DNA from 3 places in the Pandoraea morbifera genome. Region 2 is predicted to be linked to each of the others. Evidence: predicted binding sites of a transcription regulator. Region 2 holds the regulator's gene; each other region holds the start of a gene.
The links. The regulator LexA, encoded in region 2, represses DNA repair genes until DNA is damaged. The targets are predictions, from matches to a motif close to ACTGTATNNNNATACAGT.

Region 1 (4,114 bases), on a different contig from region 2:
TCGCCATTGCCGCCATTGCCGGTAGGGCTATCCGTCACCGAAGCGGCAAGACGCTTGCCGAGCAGCCGGTAGATGTCGGGGTCGAAGCCGGTCACGGCCGGCATGCGCTCGAGCAGACCGTCGAGCGCGTCGACGGATGTCACGCTGCCCAGATACTGCCAGCGGTCGATGACGTGATACGCCGTCTCGGCGGCGTATTCATCGGGGCCGTGCTCCTCGATAGCGATGGGGCCGTCGTACGGCCACGTTTCCAGTTGCAGCGTGGCGAGCGCTTCCCGGACACGCTCGTTGTGCGCCGCGAGCGACGCCTCGCCCACGCAGACGCCATCGCATCGTTTGACCTGGTAGCCGAAGCAGGGGCGTCCCGGCGCAATCTTCTCGAGCCCGAGCTGCGCGCAGCAAAGGCGGTGCTCGTCGGCCAGTGCACGAAGGGCGCTCTCCGCGCGGGTGCGAGACGAAAACGTACCGAACAACGCCTGGGCATCGGCGAAGTCGACGGTCTTTGCGCTCACCAGTCGCGGCGTATCGGTTCCGGGCAGGAATTGCCAGCTGTAGAGGCTGGATGCGCGGCGAAGCATGCGGTTGTGCACCGGTTGCAGTTGCTTGACGAGCTGCGATTCGAGCAGCAATGCGCCCAGCTCTCCTACCGTCGGCCGGGCCTCCACGCGACGGATCTCCTGCGAGATCCGCAGGTCTTTCGCAACCTGGTGATCGCTGGAGAAATGCGAGCGCACCCGCGCCCGAATATCGACGCTCTTGCCGACGTAGAGCAGCGTATCGCCTTCGCCGTAGAAGAGATATACACCAGGGCGGCTTGGCAGGGCGTCGATGGCTTCGTCCGGCAACTGTGGTGGCTGGCTCGATCGTTTCGTGACGCGCTGTACGGCCTGCTCGATCAGATCGGGGGCGTAGATTGTGTGGAGCTTTTGCCAGAACTGCCAGAGCAGTTCGGCGTCGGCAAGTGCCCGGTGGCGGCCCAGCGGAGTAAGGCCGAATCGGGCGATGAGGGCATCGAGCCCGTGGCGGGCGGCAGACGGGAACAGAAGGCGAGACAAGCGCACCGTGCAAAGGACATCGGCCTGAAATGCAATGCCCGCGCGCTTGAACTCGTTCTTGAGAAAACCGTAATCGAAGCGGGCGTTGTGGGCGACGAACAGCTTGCCTTGCAGGCGTTCGGCGAGCCCCTGCGCCAACGTGCCGAAGGACGGCTGGCCACGCACCATCTCGTTGGTGATGCCCGTGAGTTGCTGGATGAAGGGCGGAATCGGCTCGGCTGGATCGAGCAGGGTGCTCCACTGTTCGATCCCATGCGGGCCGACTTCCACGACGCCGATCTCCGTGATGCGATCGGCCAGTGCATTGCCGCCGGTCGTCTCGAGATCGACGAAGACCATCGGCGCGGGCAGGGAACGCGCCAGTGCGTCCGGATCTGGCGCCTCGCGGAAGGAATCGTTAGCCTCGTCGACCGCGAAATCGTGCACTTGCCTGATCCTCATTGGCCCGGATGCCTTCGTCCATGTCGCATGCGCCGCTCACGACGCGTTCCACGACGGATTGCCGGCGCGCGAGGCGGCGGACAGCACGGAGGCTCCGGCGCGAAGCGGTACGTCGTCGTCCGCCGGATCATCGCCGGCGAATGCCGCGACGATGGCGCGGAAAACGGCCGGTGCCGGCGCATCCGGCCATTGCAGGTCCACGTGGGCATCGAGCGGGGGCAGATTGCCCTCGCGACGCAGCGCGTCATCGCCCGGCAGGCGCAGCAGACGCGCGAGTACCCACGGTTCGTGCCGCGCATGCAGGCCGATATCGGCCTCCGCCTCGTCGGCGATCGCCACCAGCGTTCGCCAGTCCAGCGTCATCGCCGGTTCGGCGTCGGAGGCGGTGCCGTTCTCGCCCGCGTCCGGCGATTCATGCTGCGCGTTGGCGCGATGTTGCGCGTAGCGCACCGCGATTTCGCGCACGATGCCGGCAAGGTCGCGCTCGGCGGCGCTCAGCGCCAATTGATCCCAGTCGATGATTTCCATAAGACGTTCCTCGATTGGGTTACATAATACTGTATAAATTCACAGTCTGCGAGCCACGATGCGACACACCGACGGCGGCTTCCGGCTCGCGTCGCTCAGGCTCGCCCGCGAGCCCACGGCGTGTAATACTCTGCGCCGTGACGCGCTTCCATCCCGCCAGGAGTTTCCAAACGATGTTGACCCTGTACACGTTCGGCCCGGCATTCGGGCTCCCCGACGCGAGCCCGTTCGTCGTCAAGGCCGAGATGCTCCTCAAGCTCGCGGGGCTGCCGTACCAGACGGATCGCGGCGGATTTCGGCGCGCGCCCAAGGGCAAGCTGCCCTATATCGACGACGATGGCGAAATCGTGGCGGACTCGACGCTGATCCGGCTGCATATCGAGCGCAAGTACGGATTCGATTTCGACGCGGCGCTCACGCCCGCGCAGCGTGGTGCTGCGTGGATGTTCGAAAAGGCGCTGGAGGATCACTTCTATTGGCACGTGGTGCAGGCGCGCTGGTGCGACGACGCGAACTTCGCCAAGGGGCCGGCTGCGTTCTTCAAGGCGGTGCCCTGGCCGGTCCGTCCGCTGGCCCAGGCGTTCATTCGTCGCAAGATCCGCAATACGCTGCACGGCCAGGGCACGAGCCGTTTCACGCCGGCGGAGCAGGTGCAGTTGCTCCGGCGCGGCACCCAGGCCGCGGCGCAACTGCTGGGCGACAAACCTTACTTTTTCGGCAGCACGCCGTGCGGTGCGGACGCCACGGCGTTCGGTTTCATCGCCGCCGCGGCGTCCCCCCACTTCGACATGACATTGCGCGACGAAATCGGCATGCACCCGAATCTGGTGGATTACGTGAAGCGATTGCGTCGGGAATTCTTCCCCGTCGTGGAAGATGCCGTGCGCGCCTGATCGCGTGGCGCGGCCTCGCCCGGTGCGATCGACCCCGAGCCCGCCGGCGGCGTCACGGCCGTCGGGTTCAACCGGCTTCGGGCGCGGTCTCGTCGCTCGGCAACACGTCGGAGAGCACGAGGTTGCGCCCTGATATCTTGGCGGCGTACAGGGCCCGGTCCGCCCGCGCGCAGAAGGCCTCGAGGCTTTCATGTTCGTGCCACGTCGCGACGCCACCGCTCAGCGTGTAGTGGCACACGCCGAAGGGGCCCGCCACCAGATGCCGGCTTGCCTGCGTGCGCAAGCGTTCGGCGATGCGAATGGCGCCGTGCGTATCGGTGCCCGGCAGCAGTATCGCGAATTCCTCGCCTCCCAGGCGCCCGAACACATCGTCCTCGCGCAGGCTGTCGCGCACCAGCTTCACGAATTCGCGCAGCACCGTGTCGCCACCTGCGTGGCCATGCGTGTCGTTGATCTGCTTGAAGTGATCGAGATCGATCACCACGATCGACAGCGGCAGGCTGCGCGAGAGCGCCCGCGCCATTTCCTGACGCGCCAGCAGGTCAAAGTGCTTGCGTGAGAGCGCGCCCGTCAGGTAGTCGCGGTTGGCCGCCTCCTCGGCGGTGGCGAGCATGGCATCGTGGATCATCAGCACCGAGCCCATCGTCATCGCCGGCATGACGACCGAGCCGATGACGAGCATGACGGCATTGAATGCCGTTGGAGCCAACAGGTCGGGGCCAGGCGCGGGCGTGAGCCCGAACACCAGGCCGCGTACGATGTGTCCGAGCGCGAACGCAGTGGCCAGCCCGGCCGTCAGCCAATAGTAATAAGGCGGGCGGCGCGGCGGCACGTTCCGCAGAATCATGACGGCGATGGCCAGCAGGATCGACGCATGGAAGGCCGAGACGACCACCACGCGGACCTGTGGACTGTCGAAGCCATAGCGCCAGAGCACCATCACCGCGCAAAGCCCGGCCAGCAAAGCCGCCAGCACTCGCCAGTGCGGTGGCCGACCAAGGAAACGAGCGCACCCGGCGTAATAGAGGAGCAGCCCGCCTGCCAGCGCCACGTTGGCCGTGGGAATCGAGAGAAAATCGGGCACCACGCCGCGCAGCGCGAACAGTGGAAGGGAGACGAGCACGGCGAGGTTGGCCAGGCACCATTCGCGAACGCCTGCCACGCGCGAACGTAGCAGCGAGCCCACGATCAGCAACA
Region 2 (4,114 bases):
AACCATGCGGTACTCATGCGAGGATCCTCAAGCGCGCGTCGCTCACTTCCTGGTGTAGATCTGGTCGAAGATGCCGCCGTCGGCAAAATGCTTCGCCTGCGTCTTCGTCCAGCCGCCCAGGTCGGCGTCGACGGTGTAGAGCCGCAGCTTCGGATACTGCGCCTCGTACTTCCTTGCAATTTCCGGCGAACGCGGACGATAGAAGTGTCTGGCGGCAATCTCCTGCCCCTGCGCAGAGTAGAGCCACTGCAGATACGCCTCGGCGACCTTGCGGGTACCATGCTTGTCCACGTTCCTGTCGACCACGGCGACCGGCGGTTCGGTCAGAATCGACGAGGACGGCACGACGATGTCGAACTTGTCCGGGCCAAGATCCTTCACCGAGAGCAGTGCCTCGTTCTCCCACGCGATCAGCACGTCGCCGATGCCGCGCTCGACGAAGGTGGTCGTGGCGCCGCGCGCGCCCGAATCGAGCACGCCGACATTCTTGTAGAGCGCCTTGACGAAGTCCCGCGCCTTCTGCTCGTTGCCGCCGGGCTGCTTGAGGGCGTAGAGCCACGCAGCGAGGTAGTTCCAGCGCGCGCCGGCCGACGTCTTGGGGTTCGGCGTGACCACGCTGATGCCCGGCTTGACGAGATCGCCCCAATCCTTGATCTGCTTGGGATTGCCCTTGCGCACGAGCAGCACGATGGTTGACGTGTAGGGCGTGGCGTTGTCGGGCAAGCGCTTCTGCCAGTCCTTGCCCACCAGTCCGGCCTGCGCCAGTTCATCGATGTCGGCCGAGATGCCGAGCGTGACCACGTCGGCCGGTGCCCCGTCGAGCACGGTGCGGGCCTGCTTGCCCGAGCCCCCGTGCGACGCCTTGACCGTGACCGTGTCGCCGGCGACCTGCTTGTAATAGGCTTCGAATGCCTTGTTGTAGTCCGCGTAAAGCTCGCGCGTCGGGTCATACGATACGTTGAGCAGCGAGAGACTCGCCGCATGCGCCTGCACCGTCATCGTCGCGGCAAGCGCCAGTGCGCCCAGCGCGACTGCCAGCTTGTTTGCTTTCCATCCCCGTGCTGCGTTGCTCATGACTTGCACTCCTGGTTTGCTTCGCGTGTGTAGGAGGCCAGTCTATGAGGGCATCTAAATAATTAAAAATAATATTTTTGCTTTTGTTTATGCCGGAATATGGATTAGAGATTGGGGGCTGAAGACGATCGCCGCGCGGAACGCATGCCGGGCGGCAACGTTGCAAACGGCGCAAGAGGCGGCAAAAGCGCATGAACCTCATGCACTACATGAAGTTTTCCCTTGCCTTTTTGCAAACACTGTACAAAAATACAGCCACCTGTGCTTCCATACAGTGATGCCATGATCAAACTTACCGCCCGTCAACAGCAGGTCTACGAACTGGTTCAGCAAGCCATCGAACGCACCGGCTTTCCGCCAACGCGTGCGGAGATTGCCGCCGAACTCGGCTTCTCTTCCGCCAACGCCGCGGAGGAGCATCTGCGGGCACTGGCGCGCAAAGGTGTGATCGAACTGGCCGCCGGGCAATCGCGCGGCATCCGCCTCAAGCGTCTGGACGAAGCCGGCGGTTCGCATCAGTTCACGTTGCCACACATGGGCCTGATGCAATTGTCGCTGCCGCTCGTCGGCCGAGTCGCGGCGGGCAGCCCGATCCTTGCGCAGGAGCACATCGAACGCAATTTCCAGTGCGACCCGAACATGTTCGCGCGCCAGCCCGACTACCTGCTGAAGGTGCGCGGGATGTCGATGCGCGACGCCGGCATTCTCGACGGCGACCTGCTGGCCGTGCAGAAGGCGGCCGACGCCCGTGAGGGCCAGATCGTGGTGGCGCGTATCGGCGACGACGTCACCGTCAAGCGTTTCCATCGCGTGCCTGGCGGGGTCGAGTTGATTGCCGAGAACCCCGACTTCGAGAATATCAACGTCGACGAGGGCAGCGGCGACTTTGCGCTGGAAGGAATTGCGGTCGGCCTGATTCGCAACAACGACCTCTAAGCGCGATCACGGGATCGGCGTTACCTGGCGCCGCCCCCGACTCCCAGAAGACTTTGCTTTTCCGACTGCGCCGGGCTGGGTCCGGCGCCCGTGCCCTGCTGCGCTCGCGATTCGTAAGAACGCGGCGGGACGCGCTCCCTCAGACCCACATTCGAAGAAGGATTGCATCATGGCTCGACTCTTTGGTTTGCTGCGTACGTCGTTTGGTCAACCGCGCGTTCATGCGACGTCGCAGACCCGGCTGTCGGCGGTCTACGGCCTCTCCGCGCTTTCCGGACCCTACGCTTCGGCGCCCGCCATCGCCCGCTCCTACACTGTGCCTGCCCGCACGCGCACCACCGCCCTGCCCCGCACGCTCGTGGCTGCGGCCGCATCGGCATCGCGTCGCGTGTGTCCCGCGGGCAAGGCCGTCAAGGCGTCGCGCGATGTGCGCGAACTGCCGCGACGCGATCTCGCCGCATCGGCAGGCGCCCACGATGTCCGTGTGTATCGCGACGTGTCGCATATCGTGATGGTCGGCAGCATCGCCGATGTCTGCCGCAAGCTCGATCAGGCCGTGGGCGAGCAATTCTGTCAGGCCGCCGTGTGACGCGTCACCCCGGCGAGCGCGGTGCTGCCGGCTATTGCCCGAGGTCGCGCAACGGATGGTCCGCACCTCGACGCTCGCCGTCGAAAAATCGCGCGATGTCCGCGGGCTTCACGTCCTCGATGCGCTCATGCTGCCAACGCGGCTTGTGATCCTTGTCGACGACCATCGCACGGATCCCTTCCACACCCTCGGCCCCGCTGCGGCCATCGAGGTTGAAGACACTACGCATCATCAACCACTCTTCTCGCAAATCGTCCGCCAGCGACATGTGTCGTGCGCGGCGAACTTGCTCGAGCGTCACACATACCATCAGCGGCGAACGTTTGGCGCGCAACAGGTCTTCGGTTTCCTGCGCCCAGCCAGAATACTCGCAGCGCGCCTCGCGCTGGAGCGATTTCAGTATTGTCGGCATGTCGGCCAGACCGAAGTGGCTGTCGATGACATCGCGCAGCGGTGCGAGCTTGCCCGGTGCGAGCCCTGCGGGCGGCAGGCTTTCGCGCACGAACGTGCGTGCCGCATCAAGTACGGCGTCGCTGTCGTCCCACGCCCCGTTCGCCAACCGGTCACACAACACTGGCAGCAACGCGCGCGGCAGCACGACATCGGCCAGACCGATTTCGCAGGCATCGACGGCACCGAATACGATACCCGTGGTACCGAGATACTCCCCGAGATGGCCGGCGAGATTCGCGAGGAAGTAGCCGCCGCCGACATCGGGAAACAGGCCGATCGCCGTTTCCGGCATTGCCATGCGCGTGGCCTCGGTCACGATACGCAGTGCGGCCCCTTGCGAGATCCCCATGCCACCGCCCATCACCACACCGTCCATCAGCGCGATATACGGTTTGGGATAGGTGGCGATCGCGTAGTTCAGCCGGTATTCGTCGGTAAAGAAATCCATGATGTCGGTGCGACCCACGCTCACGGCCTCGTGGAAGTAGCGAATGTCGCCGCCCGCGCACAAACCCTTTTCGCCCTCCCCCTGCAGGACCACACCCAGCACCTGCGGGTCGTCGCGCCAGGCGTCGAGTGCCGACGCCATCGCCCGAATCATGTCGTGCGACAACGCGTTGAGCGCCTTCGGGCGAGTCAGGGTAATGAAGCCGATGCGGCCACGGATTTCGGTGCGAATGAATTCGGTCATATCGGAAACGGGGGCTTTAGAAATGGCAAAGTGGGATGCGAAAAAAAAGCCGGTGCTAGGCACCGGCTTTCTTTCCAACTGACTGGCGTCGATACGCGGCGGCCCCGGGTCCGTCGCACACCGAAACCATCGCCGGCTTTTACTTCTCTTCGCGCGACGCACGCTTACGCTCGTGCTCCTTGAGGAAGCGCTTGCGCAGACGGATCGTTTGCGGCGTGACTTCGACCAGCTCGTCGTCGTCGATGAACTCGACGGCGTATTCGAGGCTCATGGCGATCGGCGGCACCAGACGCACGGCTTCGTCGGTACCCGACGCGCGCACGTTCGTGAGCTGCTTGCCCTTGATCGGGTTGACCACGAGGTCGTTGTCG
Region 3 (4,114 bases), on a different contig from region 2:
ACCGCAACGAAGGCGCAACGAAGGCGCAACGAAGGAACTGACCCGCCCCCGGGCGGGTCAACGAGTCACGGTACTCACGGCGCCGTTCGGACACGCCATGCGCGGTCCATCGTGACAGCTTCGCCGTTCCTGCCCTCTGCGCAACTACTCCCATACAAAATCATGAACCAACGCCGACTCTCGCTCCTGCCCTCCTCGTTTGCGACCTATCTGGCCGCCCTGCTGGTGCCTGCCGCCCTGCTGGCCGGTTGCGCGGCGCCCCCGGGCGGCGGTGCCAATCCGGCATCGGCGCCGTCAGGTAACAACACGGCGGCCGCAACCAGCGCCGCCGATCTGATCGGCACGTGGCAACTCACGAATTGGGAGGGCCCGACCAACCTCCCGAGCCTGCCGGAAGGCCGCATGATCAACCTGACGTTCAATGACAAGGGCGCCTTTTCCGGCACCGGCGGTTGCAACCGGATTTTCGGGCAGTACAAGGTCGGTCCCGGCAATGGACAATTGACGATCGAGGCCCCGGCTTCGACCCGAATGGCCTGCCAGGATTCGATGACGTTCGAAGACCGCTATCTGAAGGCGCTGCCCACGGTCACGACCTTTGAACGGCGCGGCACGCAGTTGACGCTTGCCACCTCGAATGGCGAAAAGCTCACCTACGCGTCCCAGACGCTGCTCAATCGAACCGTTGCGGGCGCCGGTGGCGCAGCGAAGACCGAAGACCGCGTGCTCGACGTCGACTCGCAAATGGCCGACTGTGTCGGCGTCGCGCCGCGCAAGTGCCTGCGGGTTCGCAACGCCGACGATTCGGGCAACTCTCCGTGGGAACTGTGGTACGCCCACATCGATGGATTCGACTGGAAGCCCGGCGTAGAATACCGCGTGAAAATCCACGGCGAACCCGTCGCCAATCCGCCCGCCGACGCTTCGAACATGCGCTGGACGCTGGTCGAAGTCATCCGCGAAACGCCTGCCCGATAACCATTCCAAATGAACGCAGTCGCTTACAAATCCAAAACCCTGACCGCCGGCCTGGCGATGCTGTTCGGCACGCTCGGCCTGCATCGCTTCTATTTGTACGGTCTGCGCGATCGCTTCGGCTGGGCCCATATCGCGGGCTCGGCCTGCGGTGTCGCCGGTTGGGGGCTTTTGGTCACGAGCGAGCTGCGTTCTCCCGCGGGCTGGGTGCTGACTATCCTGGGCGCGATGTCGCTGTTCTCGGCGTTCCTCGCCGCCATCGTCTACGGACTTCGTCCGGACGAACGGTGGAACGCCCAGTTCAATACAGGCACCCAACTGAAGTCGCGCTCCGGCTGGACGGCCGTCATCATCGTTGCCGTGTCGCTGTTCGTGGGGGCGATGCTCATGATGGTCGGATTTGCCGTCGCGTTCCAAACCTATTTTGAAACGCACGACACGCCGAACCGCCTCTCGCAGTAATTTGCGCAACCGCCCCACGTGAGCACACCGAACAACCCCATCCCGGATTTCAGACCGACACTCGGCTTCGTCGGTGCCGGGCGTGTCGCCCGAGCGCTCGCAAGCGCCGCGGCGAACGCTGGCTACGAAGTGACGGTGATCGCCAGTCGCCGGCTCGACGCCGCGCAGCGCGTGGCCGATGCCATACCAGGATGTCGCGCCCTCGCGATAGACCGTCCGGAGGCGATGGGGGCCGTGTTCGGGCACGCCGATCTTGTCTTCCTGACCGTGCCCGACGATGCCATCGCGTCCTGCGTGTCGCATCTCGCACCTCACGCGGGCCAGGCTTTGGTCCATTGCAGCGGGGCGTCGGAAGTTGCGCTGCTCGCGCCGGCGGCGCGCCACGGCGCACGCATCGGCGGATTTCACCCTCTATTCCTCTTCGCCGGCCTCGACGACGACGCCACCCGCCTGTCCGGCAGCGCCATCACGATCGAGGCCGAGGGTCCGCTCGATGATGCGCTGCACGCCCTGGCAAGCGCGATAGGCTGCCGCGCCCTGTCCATTCCCGCAGGCGAACGCATGCGATATCACGCGGGCGCTAACTACGCTGCCAGTTTCCTGCTCTGTCTACTGGAAGAAGCCACGCAACTCTGGCACGCGGTCGGCATGCCGGAAGACGCGGCGCGCGACGCGATGTGGCCGCTTGTCATGGGAACGCTCAACGCCGCTCGCGAGCGGGGACTGTCTGGCGCGCTCGCCGGTCCGGTGTCGCGCGGTGATGCCGGCATCGTCACGCGACACACGGAAGCCCTGGCCACCATGGGCGGTAATCACGCCACCCTGTACTCGCTTCTCACACTGCGCGCCATCAGTCTCGCCCGCCGGCGCCCCGGTGCCGACGGCCCGGCGCTCGACGCCATTGCCCGCGCCATCGCACCGTACCTGCCCCCCACCGCCGCGACGTCGGCGCCACACGGCAGCAGCGAATAGTCGCCGCCAGGCACGCCAGCGCCGCCCAGTCCCGCAGTCCCGCAGTCCCGCAGTCCCGCGCCACCCGGCATACGGTCCCGGTCGCCGCCGAAGCCGGGCGCACCCGCTCCCCCCTCAACCCGCCATTTCTCGACACTGCCGCCCCGCTCAAATACTGTACAAAAACACAGTATAATGACAAGCATTGCTCGCGAATGACCCCCGTTCGCGTTCTGAACCGCCATCAAGGAGACGTGCCATGGCTTCCTCATTCGCGCCGCCCTCGTCGCGCAAGGGGCGAGGCGCCATCGCCAATCTGGAATCGCGTTTTTCTGAGTACAGCAGGGAAAGCGACGAAGCCCGTCATGAATCGGACGCCGCCCAGGAATGCGAAGTCAAGTTCGTCACGCAGGTCGCGCTCGAAAATGCGAGAACCATCATCTCGCGCAACACGTCGGCGGACATTCCCTTCGATCGCTCGATCAACCCTTATCGCGGCTGCGAACACGGGTGCACCTACTGCTTCGCGCGCCCCACCCACGCCTACCTCGGCCTGTCGCCGGGGCTTGACTTCGAAACCCGCCTGTACGCGAAGCACAACGCCGCCGAGCGGCTCGACGCCGAGCTGCGCAAGCGCGGCTATCAGCCCGCGATGCTGGCGCTCGGCGCCAACACCGATCCGTATCAACCGATCGAGCGCGAGTACCGCATCACGCGAAGCGTGCTCGAGGTGCTGGAGACGTTCGGCCATCCGGTGGGGATCACCACCAAATCGGCACTGGTCACGCGGGACATCGACATCCTGTCGCGCATGGCGCAACGCGGACTGGCCCGGGTGTTCATCTCGGTAGGAACGCTCGACGCTGACATCGCACGCCGGATGGAGCCGCGCGCCAACACGCCGGCGCGTCGGATCGAGGCCGTGCGAAAACTCACCGAAGCGGGCATCCCCACCGGGGTCATCGTGGCGCCGATCGTGCCGGCACTGACCGATTTCGATATCGAACGCGTGCTGACCACGGCGTCCGAGGCGGGCGCGACCTACGCCGGGTATGTGATGCTGCGACTGCCGCGCGAGGTGCACGACGTCTTCGTCGACTGGCTTCACGCGAATTACCCGATGCGGGCGCGTCACGTGATGAGCCTCATCGAGCAAGTGCGTGACGGCAAACACAACAGCGCCGAATTCGGCAAGCGCATGACGGGAACCGGCCTGCATGCCGAACTGATCCGCCAACGCTTTCACCTTGCCGCCCGCAAGCTGGGGCTCAATCAGGCCAGACCGCCGCTGCGCACCGATCAGTTCAGGGTGCCGCCAGCGGCGCCACCTGCCTTGCACGCCGAGCGCCATGCCAACCCGCAGATGCCGCTCTTCTAAGCACGCAAGCTCACTCTTCGACAGCGATCGTCAGCGTCTCCTTGATCTCTTCCATCACAACGTAGCTCTTCGACTGCACGGCACCGGGCAGTTGCAGGAGGATGTCGCCAAGCAGCTTGCGGTATTCCGACATCTCTCGAATACGCGCCTTGATCAGATAGTCGAAGTCCCCCGAGATGAGATGGCACTCCATCACTTCCGGAATGCGCAGCACCTCGCGGCGGAACTGGTCGAACATGTTGCCCGACTTGTGATCGAGCGTGATCTCGACGAACACCAGCAATGCCGCGCCAAGCGCCGCCGGATTCACGCGGGCGAAGTAGCCCATGATCACACCGTCGCGCTCCA

Region 1: the regulator LexA is predicted to act here: its motif matches at 2,053-2,070, upstream of PMO31116_RS11420 (DUF2471 family protein).
Region 3: the regulator LexA is predicted to act here: its motif matches at 2,563-2,580, upstream of PMO31116_RS12005 (PA0069 family radical SAM protein).

What each region holds. Positions count from the first base shown of each region.
Region 1 covers NZ_CABPSD010000005.1:344,927-349,040, reverse strand. Annotated here, with positions in the region: gene PMO31116_RS11425 (exonuclease domain-containing protein) at 1-1,496, opposite strand, end outside; gene PMO31116_RS11420 (DUF2471 family protein) at 1,533-2,024, opposite strand; gene PMO31116_RS11415 (glutathione S-transferase C-terminal domain-containing protein) at 2,198-2,917, shown strand; gene PMO31116_RS11410 (GGDEF domain-containing protein) at 2,985-4,114, opposite strand, start outside.
Region 2 covers NZ_CABPSD010000010.1:71,343-75,456, reverse strand. Annotated here, with positions in the region: gene cysT (sulfate ABC transporter permease subunit CysT) at 1-17, opposite strand, end outside; gene PMO31116_RS16725 (sulfate ABC transporter substrate-binding protein) at 43-1,074, opposite strand; gene lexA (transcriptional repressor LexA) at 1,357-2,010, shown strand; gene PMO31116_RS16715 (hypothetical protein) at 2,180-2,599, shown strand; gene PMO31116_RS16710 (enoyl-CoA hydratase/isomerase family protein) at 2,631-3,743, opposite strand; gene typA (translational GTPase TypA) at 3,883-4,114, opposite strand, start outside.
Region 3 covers NZ_CABPSD010000006.1:111,107-115,220, reverse strand. Annotated here, with positions in the region: gene PMO31116_RS12020 (META and DUF4377 domain-containing protein) at 163-978, shown strand; gene PMO31116_RS12015 (TM2 domain-containing protein) at 988-1,437, shown strand; gene PMO31116_RS12010 (Rossmann-like and DUF2520 domain-containing protein) at 1,456-2,409, shown strand; gene PMO31116_RS12005 (PA0069 family radical SAM protein) at 2,648-3,766, shown strand; gene PMO31116_RS12000 (Lrp/AsnC ligand binding domain-containing protein) at 3,777-4,114, opposite strand, start outside.